Regions from separate parts of the Photobacterium gaetbulicola genome, predicted to be linked through region 1. Evidence: riboswitches for the same ligand, from Rfam matches in the RefSeq annotation. Region 1 holds a riboswitch; each other region holds the start of a gene.
The links. A riboswitch is a leader RNA that binds a small molecule or an ion and turns the genes downstream of it on or off. The one in region 1 is predicted to bind lysine.
Positions count from the first base shown of each region.

Region 1 (3,141 bases):
ACATGGGAAACATGATCACATCCGGTCGACATCGAGCTGAGGATCGTGGTGTCGGAAATCGGTGATGAGTGATCCCCCAGCATGCCGCCACTTAGCGCGGCACCAATACAAATCAGCGGGTCGGCGCCCAGTGCACTGGCAACCGGTACCGCAATCGGGATCAGGATGGCGAAGGTACCCCACGACGAACCTGTTGCCACCGAGATAAAACTGCCGATAATGAAAATCAATGCAGGCAGCATGAACACCGGCAAGCGGTCATTCATCACCTGGCTAATATAGTCCCCAGTCCCCAGTGATTTACAGATATCACCCAAGGTCCATGCCAATAGCAAGATAACCAAAATTAGCATGATCCGCTGCATTCCCGACACAAAAGTGTTGAAGGCTGTCGAGGCGGTCATAGTTTTGGTGTAGGCGTAATAGGCAATCGCCGTTACCGAGGCAATCAGATAGCTGGTACCCAGCGATGCACGGATCACAGGGCCATTGATGGCGCCATGCAAGTGGTAATTATAGGTGAACAGCGCGATTAGCGAGCCAAACAGTACCGCCAGTGGCAATACAATCAGTGAGATACGGCCTGATTTCACCTGCTGGTCATCCGCAGATTGCACGCTCACCTCAGCCTGCTGGCGGGCTTGCTGCTCGGCTTCGGCCATTGGCCCCCAGTCTTTTTTTAGCACCGCATAGACAGGCACACTGAACAGTGCCAGCAAGGCATAGAGCTGGTAAGGGATCACCTGAAGGAAAGTCGCAAAACCATCGACCGGCTGGCCCATGTTATCGAACGCGTTCTCAATCAGACCCTGCGAGTAAACACCCCAGCTAATAATCGGGATCAGCACACAAATCGGTGACGAGGTCGAGTCGATGATGAAGGCCAGTTTCTCCTTGCTCAGCTTGAGCTTGTTGTAGATTGGCGAGAACATCGGGCCGAGGATCAGCGAGTTGCCCGAGTCGGTAAAAAACACCCCGATCCCGGTTGCCCAGGTCGCAAGCTGGGCTTTCAATGGTGATGACACATAACGGGTCGCCATGGTCGAAAATGCAGCCATGCCACCGCTTTGCTCGACCAGGTAGATAAAGCCAGAAATGATAGTAATAACAATAATGATCTGTGCGTTGCTGCCCGATGCGAGCTGAGTGAACGGCCCATCAGACAAGAACATCAACGCAGTATCGACAGGGTGGCCCTTGGTTAAGATCAGCATGCCGCTGATCACTGCAACGCCCAGAGCCAAAACAACATGCCGAGTGGTAAAGGCGAGTATCAGCGCCAGCACCGCGGGTACGATGGACAATAATCCGTAATCAGCCATTCGTAGACTTCTCCTAATAAACAACATCAATAAAGTGTGAGTATGTAGAGGAGGGGCGTAAGGAGTACGCGAGCGACAAAGGCTGTACGAAATCGGTAGGTGAACTTACCTGTTCGAAAACAAATATTGCTGTAGCTCTCCATCCGGGCAGGGCCCGAGATGACAGTGCTGCTCCTATTAAGAACAACCCCAGCAGCTTGGCTGACGACCAAAACCACTTCGGCATTGACTCCTTTCGCTTAGCTTCACCGGCTGTCGACCTTCACTAAACTACTGTTAGGCAATGCGCCTCTACGTTGCAGGCAGTGAATAACCACCCGCTCTATATTGAATAAAACACAAAAACAGATAATCCAAATCAACTTGACGTCATAGCGTGACGAAGATCACATAATATATTTCATTAAACACTTATTTAACAAAACTTTGCACTGCCGACTACCAATCTTGCAGCAACAATAACCACATGGGCTGTTTTTTGCTTTCAAGTCGCAAATATCATGTCAGTATTTATCTGAAGTCGTCTTAGCGTTGCCGGATTTGAGCTAAAGGAGCCTGCGTGGAAATCAAAGTAAAGGTGAAACAGCGGAGGAAAAGGTTGCATATTTACCCATCTCCATCCTACCTTCCTCAAATAAAAAAGAGGTATAAGAGATGTTCAGGGATCAGAGATACCCAAGTTACCTCAAGGTGCAGGAAGTACCTTGGGTATATAGCAGATACAAAAAATGCTGGCCTAGGCCAGCATTTTCTTAAAATAAGTTCAATGACTTATAGAGTAACTACGTTTGCAGCTTGAGGACCTTTCTGGCCTTGCTCTACGTCAAAAGAAACTTTCTGACCTTCAGAAAGAGTCTTGAAACCTTCAGAAGCGATTGCGCGGAAGTGTACGAATACGTCTGCACCGCCGTTCTCTTGAGTGATGAAACCGAAACCTTTTTCTTCGTTAAACCACTTAACGATACCAGTAGACTTAGACATGTGTTGTCCCTTATGTAAATTCATTTAAATCGCTATCAACAGCGATCAGTAACAATTGAATTATTAATGTGACGATAAATATAAGGGAAACAGTTAGATACAGCACGAAAACGTAGAAGTATCAGATGGTTTAACTTGTACTTGATGTTGCATTAAATAACTCTTCTCTATTTGAGCCCGCACATCATAACAGCTGGGCAAAAATTATGCAGTGAAATTTTGACAAATCTTAAAAAAAATTTTGGGGACACTAACAATCCGTTCAGCAACTCAAGCACACCACCATAGTATCTCCCCCCTCATCAATGGCTAAAACGAGAAAAAAAACCGGCTATCGTCGCGCTCATGAGGTTGGACAGGGTGACGGCAAAAATACCTCGGGCGCAGCATACCCGAGGTGGTTGCAAAGTTAGTGGTTAATCCAGTGTTTCACAGCAAGTTCAGCAACTTGCATTTCGATATCGAAAGGGACCGGTTGAGGAATATTCTGCAGCGAGTCCCGGTTAAGGGCGATACGCTCTAAACTGAGCGACTGCAATGCCAGGCCGAGATCCATAATTTCTATCGGGTTTCCGTCACCCGCCGATAGGTTAACAAGGTTGGCATCCGACAGGACGAACAGCTGCTTTTCTTCAAGTTGGTAAGCCGTTACATGAGGACGGATCTTATCCTGGCTTTGGCTCACCGCAGCCAAATCCGCAAGGTTGATTTCACGCTGGAAATGCCCCGCATTGGCGATAATCGTATTGTCGCGCATCAATTCGAAGTGCTCCTTACGCAGCACGTTGTCACGGCCAGTAATGGTGACGACCATGTCGGCATCCGGCAAAGCCTCTTC
Region 1 is NZ_PYME01000003.1:274,714-277,854, reverse strand. Features, by position in the region: gene C9J03_RS04045 (Na+/H+ antiporter NhaC family protein) at 1-1,322, opposite strand, end outside; lysine riboswitch at 1,447-1,624, opposite strand; gene cspE (transcription antiterminator/RNA stability regulator CspE) at 2,094-2,303, opposite strand; gene C9J03_RS04035 (adenosylhomocysteinase) at 2,713-3,141, opposite strand, start outside.

Region 2 (3,141 bases), 270 kb from region 1:
CTTTAATGAGACTTCGCGTTCGCTAGACTCACCCCCATATAATATTCCGATTCTCATGGTGTTGTTCCGATTAAGCTTTACTGTGGAAAGTCGTCAAAGAAAGATCGAGCAATTGCATGCTCGTAAGTGATTGTATAAAAATAAATTTTTAAGTCGCAGATTGCTTGATATTAAATCATGCGTATAGTGCGCGGTGGCTTATTGTAATGATTTGTTATAGAGGGGGAAATTGTATGCCCAATAAATTTGACATTGTGCATAACTTTTCCTTCATGGCAGAGCGTGATGGCTCTTTTTTGACCTGTGGATCGGGCACCGATGTGGCAGGGGGGATGTTGTTACGACTCTCTTTTGGCGAACAAGCTTAGTCATTCAGCAATATCATATAAAAAAAGAGCAAGGCCATGGCCTTGCTCTGAGGTGGGACTGTCGGTGTGCTTTAGCTCGTTATAGGTTCGGCAGCCATAATAGGTTTGCTCTTGCGTACGGCAAAGGCGCAGAATGCCAAGAACCACAGGCCGCTCACTGCCACACCCGCCCATGCCGAGTGGGTGTAGCCAATGGCGAGGTAACCCAGTAGGGCACCGAAAGCAACCGAACAGGCGTATGGTAGCTGGGTCATAACATGGTCCATATGGTGGCAGCCGGCACCGGTTGCCGACAGAATACTGGTGCTGGAAATTGGTGAGCTGTGATCGCCAAATACCGCACCGGCCAGTACCGCCGATAGCATTGGAAGCAGTAGTGCGATGTCGCTGGCAGCCGCAATGTCACCGGCTAGCGGTAGCATGATGCCGAACGTGCCCCAACTGGTGCCGGTCGCAAAGGCCATGGCACAAGATAGCAGGAAGACAACGGCAGGCAGTAGCTCAACCGGCAGGTTGCCGTTAGACATTGAAGCTAGGTAGATGCCGGTTTGCATATCGCGTACAACCGCACCAATCGTCCAAGCAAAGAACAGGATGATAATCGCAGGCATCATGGCTGAAATGCCTTGCGGGGCTGCTTTCATCCAGCTGCCTGCATCTAGCTTCAGACGCAGGGCAAGAGCGATAGACACCACCAAGCTGCAGATCGCACCGTATACTAGCGATGAGCCGACATCGGTGTTCTCAAACGAGCCAATCACGCTGAAGGCTTCGCCATTGGCAGCCAGTACATCGGCACCTGACTGTACCATGAAAAAGACGGTAGCCATCGTCAGGGTCAGGATAGGCAATACCATATCGATCATACCGCCCTTGGCCGACTCCGGCGCTTCAACGTCCAGACCCGCTGGTTTGCCTTTCGATTCATCCCATAGCTTGCCTTCAAGCGCCCACTTCTCATGCTTGCGCATTGGGCCGATATCGAGCTGGAATGCGATCACACACAGCACCATCACCAGCGTGAACACGGCGTAGAGATTCATCGGCATCATCTCAACAAATGCCGATATTGGGCTCTGATCGGTCACGCCATGCGCCACCATGATGCCGCCAACGAGGGCGATGATGTAGGCGCCCCATGATGAGATAGGCATCAGTACACAAACCGGAGCTGCAGTGGAGTCCAGCAGGTAGGCCAATTTCGCGCGTGAGATATTGAAGCGGTCGGTAACCGGACGGCAGATAGCACCTACTGACAGGCTGTGGAAGAAGTCGTCGATAAAGAAGATGAAGACCATCAGGCCGGTGAGAGATTTGGCACTGCGGCGATCCTTACAACGCACCGCTGCCCAGTCGGCAAAGGCCTGCGTTGCACCGGAAACACTCATCAGACTGATCAGTGCGCCAAGCAGCAGCATGAAGATGATCATATTGACGTTATCGCTGTTCATCGCGCCGTCGACCCACACAATGGCCAGCACTTTTCCAACCAGGTACTGCATTGACTCCAGCGGAGAATATTGATTTAGCATCATTGCACCGGCAAAGATACCCGCTCCGAGGGAGAGCAAAACCCGCCTGGTGGTGACCGCAAGGATAACAGCCAGCATGGCAGGGACAACGGACATTAGCGAGTCCGAGAAATCGACAAGGTTCATGATCTCATCACACCTATAAGTTTCAGGTGGAGATCTACCAAAAGGAAGTGTAACTAAGACGCAGAAAAAGAAGACTCGTTACCCCTTCAGGTAGCGCTCCATAGGTAAATACTATGGCAGTTCTGTGCCTATTCGACACAGACCCAGCGACTGAGTTGATAGCTGCAGTCACTTCGGCGCTGACTCCTTTCTCCGGCTTCACAGGTATCACCCTCTGCTCGGTTACTCTTAGGCAGCGCGCCTCTACTGATTTAGGGTTTATCACCGTTAATCCTACTGGATTTGGGCAATAAGTCTAACATTATATACGGCTGAATAATTATGTCAGCTAATAATCAGCTTTTTTCATCTCTACCATTAGAATCTTGGTTTGAAGCGTTGGCCCTTTCCTCGGATTATCCAATTTACCCATTGCTGGGTTTTAACTTTAAGGAGCTAACGTGTTTTCTCGCAAACACTTTGAGTTGATTGATAAACCAACGTTCTTCGGGGCGTTGGGGATGTTGATCTCGGTTGTGGTACCTTTGCTGCTGTTTCCGGCGCAAGGGGCGGAATGGATTGCAATTGCCAAAACTTTTATGACCGATAAGCTCGGTTTTCTGTATCTGGCACTTGGTGTCGGTGCATTTTTCTTTATGATCTATATCGTTTTTTCCGATATCGGACAAATCAAGCTCGGGGACCCCGATGAGCAGCCGGAGTTCACGACGGCATCGTGGGCGGCCATGCTGTTCTGTGGCGGGATCGGCGCCAGTATTCTTTACTGGGGGACGATAGAGTGGGCGTATTACTATCAGGCCCCCCCGTTCCAGTTAGAACCTGGCAGTGAAGAGGCGGTTCGCTGGGCGGCAACCTATGGCTTGTTCCACTGGGGGCCGATTGCATGGTCTATCTATTTGGTGCCAGCGCTGCCGATTGCCTATTTCTTCTATGTCCGCAAGCAGCCTGTGCTGAAGGTATCGGCAGCCTTGATGCCGGTGATCGGCGAAGCCCGCAGCTATGGCTGGCTGGGTAAAGTTATCGATGTGCTGTTTATCTTTGGCTTGCTCGGTGGCGGCGCCACGACACTGGGCCTAGCTGCCCCGTTGATCACCGAAGGGGCCAACTACCTGTTT
Region 2 is NZ_PYME01000003.1:5,499-8,639, reverse strand. Features, by position in the region: gene C9J03_RS03035 (D-alanine--D-alanine ligase) at 1-57, opposite strand, end outside; gene C9J03_RS27080 (hypothetical protein) at 234-368, shown strand; gene C9J03_RS03030 (Na+/H+ antiporter NhaC family protein) at 440-2,026, opposite strand; lysine riboswitch at 2,110-2,280, opposite strand; gene C9J03_RS03025 (BCCT family transporter) at 2,467-3,141, shown strand, end outside.
Region 2: another riboswitch for lysine. It lies ahead of C9J03_RS03030 (Na+/H+ antiporter NhaC family protein); the one in region 1 lies ahead of C9J03_RS04045 (Na+/H+ antiporter NhaC family protein).

Region 3 (3,141 bases), on a different contig from region 1:
AAATAGATGCCTGGCTTATTCAACCTGATGATAAACAAGGTCGTGCCTATTTGATTTACGGTAATTATCAGTCGTTGCTCAAGTGGAACCGTTCGCATTATTTCGCCTTGGCCGTAAGCCATTTGGCTGATCAAATACGCTGATCCCCAAACATGAAAAAAACCAGACTAATAAGTCTGGTTTTTTGTGCTCTGGAGAAAGTCATGTGCTGGCTTATTGGTTTGGCGTGAAATTAAATTAACCGTTAGCTATGGGGGGTAAGTAAGGCACTCGGAGGTGCTGATTGTTACTTGTTGTTTAAAATCAACTACTTGTCCGCTTGATTGCTGTGCTGGCTGTTTATATAAAAAAACCCGGCTAGGCCGGGTTTTTTCGATAATTAGCAAAGAATATTCGAAATATTAAATTTCAAAATCTTCTAGAGACTTGCCTTCGTCCAGAGCTTTTTTTAGTGCGCTTGGAGTACGGCCTTGGCCAGTCCAAGTTTTCTCTTCACCATTTTCATCGATGAAACGGTATTTCGCTGGACGCTGTGCACGCTTTGCTTTTGGTGCTTTATTTAGCGTGGCTAGAAGTTCTTCAGGGTCAATACCATCAGCAAGAAGCATTTCACGGTATTGGGCTAGTTTCTCTGTACGTTCTTTTTCTTTAGCTAGCTCTTCAGCTTCTGCTTCCTCACGCTCAGAAACAACAGTTTGAAGTTTTTCTAGCGCTTCCTGTAGTTGTTCAAGAGAATATTCGCGAGAAAGTGCGCGAAGGCTGCGAAGGTTAAGTAGCGCTTTCATTGCATCAGACATTTTTTATTTCCTGTAGGCCTAAAACTATAAATTAATAATAGCAGTGACGATTCAATAATTGCAATAATAATACTTTTAATACAGTGATGCCAAATAAAAAATGAAGGGTTCATTTAATTTTTTGTCATTTATCAGGTTCATTTCTCATTTGTAATAAATTGTAATGGTCAAGATAAGTAAATATTCTTATCCAAAATCTACGGGGGCTGTTAAATATTTGCCATCAATTTCATATGTGGAAGGTATAATAATTTGCTATTAAGTGGATGATTTTTGTACTTCCAGGCAAGACTATTCACTATTTTTGTGATTTTTTTCATCCTAACTTATTGCATTTGGATATCTATTCCGTAGAATTGACCATACCTAGACTAAGGGTAGAGGCGCATCGTCTATTAGTAGTAAATCTTAGGGTGATTCCGATGAGGGTTTGCGAAAGGAGCCGATGCCGAAGTAAGTATGGACTATCAAGCCTGCTTGCTGGGGTTGTCACCGAACAGGGGCAACACTGCCATAGTATATAATTACATTAACTATGGAGCGCTACTGTGGAGTCGGAAAAGGGTAACTTCTCTTCCTAATGCTCTTCTACACACGACAAGATGTCGTGTTAAGCAGTAGATCTCCAACCAGGATCGGTTGTAGTCGAGATCATGAATATTGTAGATTTTTCACATTCTGCCATGTCGTTGTTGCCTCCTTTGGTTGCGCTGGGCTTGGCTATCCTAACTCGTCGTGTTTTAGTTTCTTTGGGTGTCGGTGTCCTGTTGGGCGCATTCCTGCTGACAGATTTCTCTGTCGGTGGTACGGCCAGCTATATCGGTACCACGGTTGAAGGGCTGTTTATTGAAGACGGTGCCATCAACAGCTGGAACATGAGTATTGTTGCTTTCCTTATTTTGCTGGGTATGACCACGGCCTTGCTGACACTTTCTGGCGGTACTCGTGCGTTTGCTGAATGGGCCCAGACGAAAATCAAGAGCAAGCGCGGTGCTAAACTGCTGGCTGCCTTCTTAGGCGTATTTATCTTTGTTGATGACTATTTCAATAGTTTGGCGGTTGGCTCGATTTCTCGCCCGGTGACTGATCGTTTCTATGTCTCCCGTGCCAAGTTGGCTTATATTCTAGATTCAACTGCCGCACCAATGTGTGTGTTGATGCCGGCTTCTAGCTGGGGTGCATATATCATTACCTTGATCGGCGGTATCTTGGTGTCGCACGGGGTGACGGAATACTCGCCGCTAGGCGCATTTATGCAGCTGGCACCGATGAACTTTTATGCGGTATTCGCTCTGTTGATGGTGTTTGTCGTGGCTTGGTTCCAAATTGATGTGGGCCCGATGAAAAAGCATGAACTGGAAGCGAGTCACTGCCGTGGTTTCGACGAGGGTGATGTAGACAGCCGTGCCAAGGATCTCAACGACGAACTGGAAATTGAAGAAAGCAAGAATGGTCGTGTTGCCGATCTGGTAATGCCAATCGTAACCCTGATTGTGGCAACGTTCTTCTTTATGCTGTTTACCGGCTATCAGGCGCTGGCAGCGGATGGTCTCGCGTTTAGCGTTCTGGGTGCGTTCGAGAATACCGATGTCGGTATGTCTCTGGTATACGGTGGCCTGGTTGGTTTGGCTGCTGCACTTATCCCTGTTTTCCGCCAGCGCATTCCAATGGCAGATGTGGCCTCTACGCTGTGGATTGGGGCCAAGTCGATGTTTGGCGCGATCTTGATCCTGTTGTTTGCTTGGAGCATCGGCTCGGTGATCAGTGACATGGCGACGGGTAAATACCTATCGACCTTGGTTGAGGGTAGCATTAATCCAATGATGCTGCCGGCGATTCTTTTCTTGCTAGCAGGCCTGATGGCATTCTCGACCGGTACGTCGTGGGGGACGTTCGGTATTATGTTGCCGATTGCCGGTGATCTGGCTGCTGCCACCGACATTATGCTGATGTTGCCGATGCTTGGCGCGGTATTGGCCGGTTCGGTATTTGGTGATCACTGCTCGCCAATTTCCGATACGACTATCCTGTCGTCAACCGGTGCTCGCTGCCACCACATTGATCACGTATCAACGCAGCTGCCTTATGCACTGTCTGTGGCTGTGGTATCGACCGTTGGTTTCCTGGTACTGGGCTTTACTGGCTCTCTCGCGGTTTCGTTCATGACGGCAACTTTCGCCTTTGCCCTGGCTTGTATCGCCCTGTACTGGCTTGCACGCCGTCCTCAGGAAGCGGCTGCGAACGCTTAATGCTGATAGCATGCTGATGAAAAAGCCTGTATTTGATACAGGCTTTTTTATTTTTGCTCGTTAGTCCAAATTTCTTTGATTTAATCTCAATTGGT
Region 3 is NZ_PYME01000015.1:105,456-108,596, reverse strand. Features, by position in the region: gene C9J03_RS14520 (lytic murein transglycosylase) at 1-143, shown strand, start outside; gene C9J03_RS14515 (H-NS family histone-like protein) at 402-797, opposite strand; lysine riboswitch at 1,168-1,351, shown strand; gene C9J03_RS14510 (Na+/H+ antiporter NhaC family protein) at 1,451-3,046, shown strand.
Region 3: another riboswitch for lysine. It lies ahead of C9J03_RS14510 (Na+/H+ antiporter NhaC family protein); the one in region 1 lies ahead of C9J03_RS04045 (Na+/H+ antiporter NhaC family protein).

Region 4 (3,141 bases), on a different contig from region 1:
CTGGTATTTCTCCCACCCGGACTCGCGCTATTTTGCGATCGCCCAGATCCAGGACGATCAGCGCGACAGCTATGCCGATCGCAAAGGCTGGGAGCAGGCCGAGGCCGAGAAATGGTTGGGCCCGAACCTGCATGGCTAAATGGGGTCACCCTGAACAAAAAAGGCGCTCACTGAGCGCCTTTTTTATTTGCTATCTGCGGGCTCTATCCGCATTGCTGTTACTCGAACAGCCCTTGGTGCAAGACCTTGACCACGTCACGCGACTCTTTGGTTTTGACCAGGAAGCACAAGTTGTGGGTACTGGCACCGAAGCAGATCATGCGCGGGCTGTATTGCTCCAGACGGCTGAATACTTGGGTTGCGGCACCCGGGGCATCGCCGAGCTGGTTGCCAATGAGGGCAACTAAACACAGATCTTGCTCGACTTCCACGCGGCAAAGCTGGCTCAGTTGCTCCATCGCTGCGGCTGGCAGGCTAGGGGCACCACCACCGGTATCGGTTTGGTCGAGGGTCAGTGAAACACTGACTTCCGAAGTGGTGATCAAATCAACCGAGATTTTGTGTTCGGCCAGAATACGGAACACTTCGGACAGGAAGCCGTAGGCATGGAACATATTCAGGCTGGTCAGGGTGACCAGGGTCTGGTTGCAGCGCAGTGCCAGCGCCCGGAATTTCGGCGGCTCGCTGACCTGCTGGCGGATCCAGGTACCACCTTGCTCAGGGGCTTTCGATGAACCGATAAAGACCGGGATCTGTTGGCGGACAGCCGGCAGCAGAGTCGACGGGTGGAGGATCTTGGCTCCGAAGTTTGCCATCTCTGATGCTTCGCTAAAGCTGATTTCGCTGATTGGCTTGGCATTAGCGGTGATGCGCGGGTCTGTTGTATACATGCCCGGTACATCCGTCCAGATCTCCAGAGTTTCTGCGCTGATGGCTTCTGCAACTAGGGCGGCACTGTAATCGCTGCCACCGCGGCCAAGGGTGGTCGTTTCCCCGTCGCTGTTTGAGCCAATGAAGCCTTGAGAAACTATAATGGTATCGCCTTCCAGCAGAGGCTGGAGCTGTGAGTCGGCCAGTTGGCGGATGGTATCAATGTCCGGGATGGCTTTGCCGTACTGGCTGTCGGTACGCATGACAGAGCGAATATCGAAACGCTGGGCTGTCGCCCCCATTTCGTTGAGAATTTGGGTAAATAAGTGCGTCGACAATAGTTCACCATGGGCAACCAACTGATCGGTCAGCTTGGTCGATGGTGACTCCGCGGCTTGCTCGGCGAGGCCTGCCACGTTATTGATGAGTTGTTCTATGTGGCCAGTGACAGTGTCTGGCTGGGCCAGCTTGTCGATAATGTTCTGGTGGATAGAGGTCAGTTTTTGTAGCCGTAGGGAGCGCTGCTCGTTATCGGCAATTCCGTTTGCAAGTTCAACTAGCAGGTTGGTGACGCCGGAACAGGCACTGATCAAAACTACTTTGGCAGCAGCATTTTCCTTGATGATCGTGGCACTTCGGCTCATGGCGGCATGATCGGCTACGCTGGTACCGCCAAATTTCGCTACAGTAATCGGAGGAGGAACAGTAAAGTTATTTTCGACAAAGCTCACGGCGAGTCTCCCAGTAATAAAGAGTATATACGTATTTATCAGGGGGCTCGGGATGGTAGTCCCGACAAAAAAGTCAGGAGAGCAAAAAGGTAAGATGTAAACCGGTACAACAACCAGAAGCTCCCCATCTATCCATTACCATAGTGAATAGATGACAGCCAGAAGGATTCAACCTTCGTAGCCGATACGCCATGCCCCCTGTCATGCCGTATCTCGGCGTTACTCCCCCTCTCCAGACTGCTTCGGGGTGGGGCCCCGCAACCTAGATACCTGGGTAACGCTCCTCTTCTGTCTGCCCCTGAGAAAGCTATTTCTCAGGATGAACAAAAAACGTTCTATATTGAACCGGATTTCCTGGTCTTTTGTCAATTAGATAGAGGTAAATTATGCATAAAATTTGCAAAAAGTTGTCACGAACAGGAGTGGGCGCTATCTGCCCGAGGTCATGGTGATTTGGTATAAGCATAATTAGCATATAGCTGATATAGTCAATCAGTACCTTACAATAACTGATCTACAGTCACGCTTACCGCCAGGGAGGAAAACAACAATGACGATTGGCAGCTTCTATCCACCACAGCGCACTCTGATGGGGCCGGGTCCATCGGATATCTACCCTCAGGTGCTGCAGGCTCTGAGCCGTCCGACCATTGGTCACCTAGACCCATTGTTTATCGGCATGATGGATGAGCTCAAGCAATTGCTGCAATATGCTTTCCAGACGCAAAATACCTTCACCATTGCCGTATCGGCGCCGGGCAGTGCCGGTATGGAGGCCTGTTTTGTCAACTTGGTTGAGCCGGGTGACAAGGTGATAGTCTGCCGCAACGGTGTATTTGGCGATCGGATGCGCGAGAATGTCGAGCGCTGCGGTGGCGTGGCGGTCATGGTCGATAACAACTGGGGTGAACCTGTTGATCCTGCCTTGGTAGCCCAAGCACTCGAGAGCCACCCCGATGCGAAGATCGTGGCCTTTGTCCATGCCGAGACCTCGACCGGGGCATTGAGTGATGCTGAGGCAATTGCCAAGCTGGCCAGAGCCCATGACTGCCTGACCATTGTCGATGCCGTCACATCACTGGGGGGCGTGCCCCTGCTGGTGGACGAATGGCAGCTGGATGCGGTGTACTCCGGTAGCCAGAAATGTTTGTCCTGTGTCCCGGGGCTGTCGCCGTTAACCTTTTCTGAGAAGGCCGTGGCTAAGATCCAGAGCCGCCAGGCACCGGTTCAAAGCTGGTTCCTCGACCAGAGCTTGGTGCTGGGGTACTGGAGCGGTGAAGGCAAGCGAAGCTATCACCATACCGCACCGGTAAACAGCCTGTATGCGTTGCATGAAGCCTTGGTGCTGTTGCAAAACGAGGGCTTGGAGAATGCCTGGCAGCGCCATAAGGATATCCACCTGGAGCTGCGTGAAGGGCTGGAGCAGTTGGGCATTGAATTCGTGGTTGATGAGGCGCATCGACTGCCACAGCTTAATGCGGTCTATATTCCTGACGGTATTGATGATGCCGAGGTGAGGAAAACCCTGTTGGAGCGCTAC
Region 4 is NZ_PYME01000032.1:54,752-57,892, reverse strand. Features, by position in the region: gene metH (methionine synthase) at 1-139, shown strand, start outside; gene lysC (lysine-sensitive aspartokinase 3) at 219-1,601, opposite strand; lysine riboswitch at 1,711-1,897, opposite strand; gene C9J03_RS22170 (pyridoxal-phosphate-dependent aminotransferase family protein) at 2,152-3,141, shown strand, end outside.
Region 4: another riboswitch for lysine. It lies ahead of lysC (lysine-sensitive aspartokinase 3); the one in region 1 lies ahead of C9J03_RS04045 (Na+/H+ antiporter NhaC family protein).